DNA from 2 places in the Micrococcus sp. GbtcB5 genome. Region 2 is predicted to be linked to the other one. Evidence: riboswitches for the same ligand, from Rfam matches in the RefSeq annotation. Region 2 holds a riboswitch; the other holds the start of a gene.
The links. Region 2 has a riboswitch for S-adenosylmethionine ahead of KVS67_RS04660 (bifunctional o-acetylhomoserine/o-acetylserine sulfhydrylase). Riboswitches for the same ligand answer to the same signal wherever they lie in the genome.

Region 1 (3,370 bases), on a different contig from region 2:
GCCCGGGGCGCCGCCGCCGGCCACCGGCCCCGTCGGCGGGCGACGACGGCGGGACACCTCGCCCCTGCCGGCCACGGTCTGGTTCTTCGCGGCGATCGCGTTCCTCACCGGCCTGGGCATGCAGGCCACGAACACGTACCTGCCGCTGTTCGCCGTCGAGACGCTGGGGATGACGCTCGTGGCCGGCGGCGCCGCGGCGGCCGTGTCCGGGGTGGTGGGGGTGCTCTCCCGGATCGGGTGGAGCCGGCGGATGAGCTCCGGAGACCGGCCCACCACCCTGCTGGCCGTGATCTGCCTGGGTGCCGTGGCCGGCGTCGTGGTGTTCCTCGCCGCGGACCTGCTGGACCTGCCGGCCCTGCTGTGGGTGGGCGCCGCGGTGCACGGCCTGACGGTGCTGGGCGCCAACGTGGTGATCAACGCGGGCCTGCTGAGCGAGGTGCCGGCCGAGCGGCTCGGCCGTGCGACCGGGGCGAACTCGATGGGCATGTACGCCGGCTTCGCCCTGGGCCCGCTGCTGATGGGCCTGCTGCGCGACGTCACGGGCGACTTCCGGGCCGGCTTCGCGGTCGTCGCGGCCGGGTATCTGCTGGCCCTGGGCGTGGTGCTGCTGCTGCGTCGCCACGTGGGTCGGCGGGGCGCGGCCTGACGCGCAGGGCCAGGACGAGGCCCACCCCGGAGGACCGCGCCTCAGCGACATCACCGCAGTGCAGCCCTGCGGTGATGTCGCAGCGCCGCGGTCGAACGGGCGTACGGCGGAGTGCGGCGCAGTGCGCGGCGGGGCGTGGACGCCTGACACACGACGACGCCCCCGGTCCGTGTGGACCGGGGGCGTCGGAAGCCGTGCGTCAGGCGAAGATCAGAGCTTCGTCACGTTGGCGGCCTGGAGGCCCTTGGGGCCGTCCTGGGTCTCGAACTCGACGCGGTCGTTCTCCTGGAGCTCCTTGAAGCCGTTGCCCTGGATGGCGGAGAAGTGCACGAACACGTCCGCGGAGTTGTCCTCGGGGGCGATGAAGCCGTAGCCCTTCTCAGCGTTGAACCACTTGACAGTACCGACAGCCATGATGGTGTCCTTTCGATGTGCCCCCGCGGTGCGGTGGCGGTGTTGGACCGCGGCCCGGATGTGGGACGCGGGTGAAGCGGCGAGACTGAACCGCTTGCCCAACACTCATCGACGCCGGCGATGCCGGGCTGACGAGCAGTGAAGATGGCGGGATACAGCTTGATCAACTTCAGGCTCCATCATTGCACGGATCTCGCCGACCGGGAACCAGGGGCCTGATTGTTCACCTGGAGTTCGCTCAGAGCACGCGCAGGCCGTGGAAGAGGTTGCGGTGCAGGGCGGCCGGGGGAGCGGCGTCCGTGTGATCCGCGAAGGCCGTCACCTCCAGCAGCACCACCGTGTGGTCGCCCGCCGGGACCTCGGCGTGCACCCGCGTCTCGAGCCAGAGCGAGGAGCCCCCGATCAGCAGGGCGTCATGCGGGCTGCGGTGCACGTCCAGACCGGCGAAGCGGTCGCCCTCGCGGGAGGCCAGCTGACGGCACAGCGGCGTCTGGTCCGCCGCGAGCAGGGAGACGCCGATCGCCCCGGCCCGGCGCAGGCGCGGCCAGGTGCGGGAGCTGTTCTGTGCGGAGAAGGACACGAGGGCCGGCTCCCAGGAGATGCCCACGCCGAAGGACGAGGACACCATCACCTCGGGGACGTCGTCGGCGAGGCCCGCCAGCGCGACGACCCCGGTGGGGAATGCCGAGAGGCCGGAGCGGAGGTTGCCGAGGGACAGGTCGGTGTCCCACGCGGCGGTGTGGGGTTCGTGGGTCAGGGTCATGGCGCGCGTCCTCTTCCGATGACTGGCGCGGCTCCGCAGACGGCGGGAACGCGGATCGCCCGGATCCGCGGAGGCGCGGTACTTGCCCGTCGGGGTGTCCGAGGGGCCGAATCATCACCTGGAGCACCCCACTACTGCGTGAGAGGGTTGCCGTCCCGCCGGCCAGGGCCGTGAATGACGGGAACTCGTGATTCTGGGGATCAGCCTACGGAGGGGTCCGTGGGGTGGTCAAAGCGCGGCGGTCGCGCGGCGTCATCCGAGCTGCCCGATGTGATGCTTGACACACCGCGCATCGCCAGCCAGGATCAAGCCACTCGAGAGGGGGGCTCGAGACCGCAGCCCGCGGCCCCGCAATCGGTTCTCTGAGAGGGATCGGATCATGCGGATGGACATCGAGAAGAAGCGTGCGGCATTGTCGGCCGCCGTGGTCGTCGCGGCTCTCCTCGGTATCGCCATCTCGGGATGCTCCGCTTCCCCGGGCAGCGTCTCCTCCACCGCGAAGGCATCCACCGCTGCGGCGTCCTCCGTCACCGTGACGTCAGCGGCCCCCTCAGCAACCCGGTCGGCCTCCGCCACCGGTTCGTCCGCGTCGTCACCCGCCGGTGAAGAAGCACTCCCCGCCGCGCTGTTCGAGGAGGACGGGATGACGTTGGTCGAGTACACGCGCCGGCATCCGGATGCGGACCATCTCGACCCGGAGAAGGAGTCCGTCCTGGAGGAGGCGGTCGGGACGGGCACACAGCAGATCACCGTGGACGCCCAACAGGGTGCGGTCCTTCGGGTCATCGTGCTGTGTCCTTCGGATGCCACCGGTGAGACGGAGATCCTGACCTCACGGAGTGGCGGGGGAACGAAGACCTGGATGGCCGGGTCGGAGGCGCTGTGCGGCGGCTGGTCGGCGGCGACTCCCCCCCCGTGGATGAGGCGGGGCCGATGACGTTCACCGCCACGGTGGACAACGACAAGCCGTTCCGGATGGTGCTGACCGCACCCTCCGCATGAGGCCGCCATCACGACGGCGGATGACGGCGCGGGGAGGACTGAGTCGCTCAGCGTCGGTCGCGGCCGCGCAGCGCGTCCAGCTGCCGGCGGTCACGCTTGGTGGGCCGGCCCGCGCCGCGCTCGCGGTACGGCACCGCGAGCAGCTCACGCGGCACGGGCGGCGGGGAGTGGTCCACATACTGCTGCCGGGCCACGGGGGCACCCACCCGCTTGGCGATCAGCCCCGTGACCTCGAGGATCCGCTCACGTCCGTCCTGGCGCACCCGCACCCGGTTCCCGACGACGACGGGCGTCGCCGCCTTCACGGGCTCGCCGTCGATGCGCACGTGGCCCGCGCGCACGGCCGCCGTGGCCGCCGACCGGGTCTTGTACAGCCGCACGGCCCACAGCCACGCGTCGATGCGGACGCCGCTCACGCCCGCCCCCTCACGCGAAGCGGGCGCGGATCGCGGCGCCGTGCGCGGGCAGGCGCTCGTCCTCGGCCAGCACGCCGATCCCGTCCGCGACCTCCTCGAGCCCGGTCTCCGTGTAGCGGATGCGCTGCT
Region 2 (3,370 bases):
ACCGGGAGCCCCAGGGCCGCCCGTCGGGGGCGGGCGTCGAGGGCCCGGTGGAGCCGTGGCAGCCGCCGATCATGGCGGGGGCGACCACGAACCACCGGTCCGTGTCCACGGCGCGGCCCGGGCCGACGAGGGCGTCCCACCAGCCCGGCGTCGGGTCCTCCTCGTGCGCGGCCACGTGCGCGTCGCCGGTGAGGGCGTGCAGCACGAGCACGGCGTTGGCGCCGTCGGCGGCGAGGGTGCCCCAGGTCTCGTAGGCCAGCTCGACGTCGGGCAGCAGCCCGCCGGTCTCGGTGCGCAGCTCGCCGACCCGCAGACGGTGGCGGCCGCCGCGGGGCAGCGCGGTGCGCGACGGACGCGTGGCGACGGCGGTCATGCCCGCTCCCCCGCTTCGTCGTCGCCGCGGCGAGCGGCGGCCGCGAAGCCGCGTTCGAGGTCGGCGAGGATGTCCTCGATGTCCTCCACGCCGAGCGAGAGCCGCACCAGGCCGGGGGTGACGCCGGCGGCGCGCTGCTCGTCGTCGGTGAGCTGGGAGTGGGTGGTCGAGGCCGGGTGCACCACGAGCGAGCGGACGTCGCCGATGTTGGCCACGTGGTGGTGCAGGGTGAGCCCGTCCACGAACGCGGCCCCGGCCTCTCGGCCGCCCGCGATCTCGAAGGAGACGAACGCGCCCGCGCCCTTCGGCAGGTAGCGCTGGGCCCGCTCGTGCCACGGGCTGGACTCCAGGCCGGCGTAGACCACGCGCTCGACGTCGTCCCGGCCCTCGAGCCAACGGGCGACGGCGGCCGTGTTGGCCACCTGCCGCTCCATGCGCAGGGACAGGGTCTCCAGGCCGAGGTTCACGAGGAACGCGTTGAACGGGGAGATGGCCGAGCCGTAGTCGCGCAGCAGCTGCACGCGCGCCTTGAGGATGAAGGCCAGGTTGGCGCCGAGCGGCGAGCCCACCCCGAGGTCCCGCGCGTAGACGAGGCCGTGGTACGACTCGTCCGGCTCGTTGAAGCCGGGGAAGCGCTCGGCGTGCTGGGCGTAGTCGAACGTGCCGGCGTCGACGATCACGCCCGCGATGGCCGCGGCGTGCCCGCCGAGGTACTTCGTGGCCGAGTGGGTGACGATATCGGCGCCGTGCTCGATCGGACGCAGCAGGTACGGGGTGGCCAGCGTGTTGTCCACGATCAGCGGCACGCCGGCCTCGTGGGCGGCGTCGGCGACGGCGCGCACGTCCAGGACGTCCCCGCGCGGGTTGCCGAGGGTCTCGCCGAAGAACGCCGTGGTGTTCGGCCGGACGGCGGCGCGCCAGGACTCGAGGTCGTCCGGGTCGGTCACGAACGTCGTCTCGACGCCGACCTTGGCGAGGGTGTGCTTGAACAGGTTCTGCGTGCCGCCGTAGAGGCTGGCCGAGGCGACCACGTGGTCGCCGGCGCCGGCGAGGTTGAGGATCGCGAACGTCGTCGCCGCCTGACCGGAGGCCAGCAGCAGCGCGCCCACACCGCCCTCGAGCGCGGCGATCTTCTCCTCCACCGGGCCCTGCGTCGGGTTGCCGATGCGGGTGTAGAGCGGGTCGAGGTCCTTGAGCGCGAACCGGTCCGCGGCCACCTGGGCGGACGGGAAGTCGTACGAGGTGGTCTGGAAGATCGGCAGGGCGGTCGCACCGAAGGCGTGCTGGCCGACGGCGACGCCCGCGTGGACCTGCGCGGTGGAGAAGCCCCAGGCGTCGGGGGTCGGGGTGGTCTGGTCGGTCATGGCGGACCCTCCTGAGGGGTTCAGGGGCCGGACCCGGCCGCCCCGCCCGCCGGCCGACGTGCCGATCCGGGGACCGGCGTCGTCGAGGTGCCGGAGATGACCCGGCGCCGTCGAGAGGGGCCGTGGGATCGGCCCGCGCTTGCCGGCACCCGTTGTGGGGCCGGCCTGGTCGTCACCCGGGGCACCCCACCGCGGAAGGAGGGTTGCCGGTCAGCATGCCGGGGCCTGTTGCTGACTCTCGTGACCGTGTCTCCGAGTGTAGCCCGCCGCCCCGCCACGATTTCGTCACGCGTGTCACACGCGGATACGCTCTCCGCACGGGGGCACCCGACCCGTCAAGGGCTCGACGCCCCCCGACTCGCACCAGGTCAATCCCCGGGGCAGCCCGGGAACGGAGAGGAACAGCGCAGTGCACACCTGTCGCATGGACCACGTGTCCTACGCCGCCGGCCCCGAGGGCCTGGACGCCACGGTCGCCCGCATCGCCGAGACGCTGGGCATCGAGCGGATCAAGGGCGGTGTCCACCCCCGCTTCGGCACGCAGAACGCCCTGTTCCCCATGGCGGGCAGGCAGTATCTGGAGGTCGTCGAGGCCCTGGACCACCCGGCCTCCCTCAGCGCGCCGTTCGGCCAGCTCGTGCGCGCCCGCACCGAGCAGGGCGGCGGCTGGATGAGCTGGGCGGTGGCCACCACGGACATCGGCCGGTTCGAGCGCCGCCTCGGCCGTGAGGCCGTCCCCGGCAACCGTCGCTTCCCGGACGGCCGGGAGCTGTCCTGGCGGCAGATCGGCGTCAAGGGAACCCTCGCGGACCCGCAGCTGCCGTTCATCCTGCGCTGGGCCGACGGTCAGGAGGACATGCACCCCTCGCAGGCGGCCGAGCCGCAGGCCACCATCGAGCGCCTGAACATCGCCGGCTCCCCCGAGCGCCTCGCCGAGTGGCTCGGCGACGACGAGGACGGCCAGGTCCAGGACGTGAACATCGAGTACGTCGCGCCCTCCGGCACCCCGGGCATCGTCTCGGTCACCTTCCGCACCCCGAAGGGCGAGGTCACGCTCTGAGCGCGGGGGCGGGGCCGCTCAGCCGAGCAGCCCCGCCCGCGCCAGCAGCGGGTAGCCGACGAACCCGACGGCGTCCAGCAGCGTGTGCGCGATGACCAGCGGCATCACCCGGCGCACCCGCAGGAACACGAGCGCGAACACCACGCCCATCAGGGCGTTGCCCACGCCCGGCCCGATCCCCTGGTACAGGTGGTACGCCCCGCGCAGCAGCGCGAGGGCGAGCACGACGACCGCCACGCGGGTCGGCAGGTACAGCCCTTCGGCGCTCACCCACGACGACGGCACGGCCGGCGCCGGATCGTGCGCCAGGCCCGCGGCGCGCAGCCGCTGCAGATACCCGAGCCGGTCGACGAGCCAGGCGCCCACGATGACCTCCTCCAGCAGTCCGTGCCGCAGCGCGGAGAGCAGCAGGACCGGTACCTGGTACCAGCTCTCCCCGAGCGCCGCGCCGACGATCGCCGTCGTGATCCCCAGGGCCCGGCCGGCGGCGTAGACGCCGAGCGTGCCCAGCCCGATGGCCGCGAACAGGCCCAGGCCCCAGGCCAGGTCGCGGCCGGGGCGACGCAGGTCGAG

Region 1: it holds a riboswitch for S-adenosylmethionine, as region 2 does, so the genes downstream of both, KVS67_RS06510 (flavin reductase family protein) here and KVS67_RS04660 (bifunctional o-acetylhomoserine/o-acetylserine sulfhydrylase) in region 2, are expected to answer to the same signal.

Annotation. Positions count from the first base shown of each region.
Region 1 covers NZ_JAGXJK010000013.1:47,943-51,312, reverse strand. Annotated here, with positions in the region: gene KVS67_RS06520 (MFS transporter) at 1-646, shown strand, start outside; gene KVS67_RS06515 (cold-shock protein) at 857-1,060, opposite strand; gene KVS67_RS06510 (flavin reductase family protein) at 1,299-1,823, opposite strand; SAM riboswitch class IV at 1,897-2,016, opposite strand; gene KVS67_RS14030 (hypothetical protein) at 2,209-2,760, shown strand; gene KVS67_RS06500 (RNA-binding S4 domain-containing protein) at 2,873-3,241, opposite strand; gene hisD (histidinol dehydrogenase) at 3,252-3,370, opposite strand, start outside.
Region 2 covers NZ_JAGXJK010000009.1:28,530-31,899, reverse strand. Annotated here, with positions in the region: gene KVS67_RS04665 (homoserine O-acetyltransferase) at 1-373, opposite strand, end outside; gene KVS67_RS04660 (bifunctional o-acetylhomoserine/o-acetylserine sulfhydrylase) at 370-1,737, opposite strand; SAM riboswitch class IV at 1,868-1,983, opposite strand; gene KVS67_RS04655 (VOC family protein) at 2,147-2,797, shown strand; gene KVS67_RS04650 (CPBP family intramembrane glutamic endopeptidase) at 2,816-3,370, opposite strand, start outside.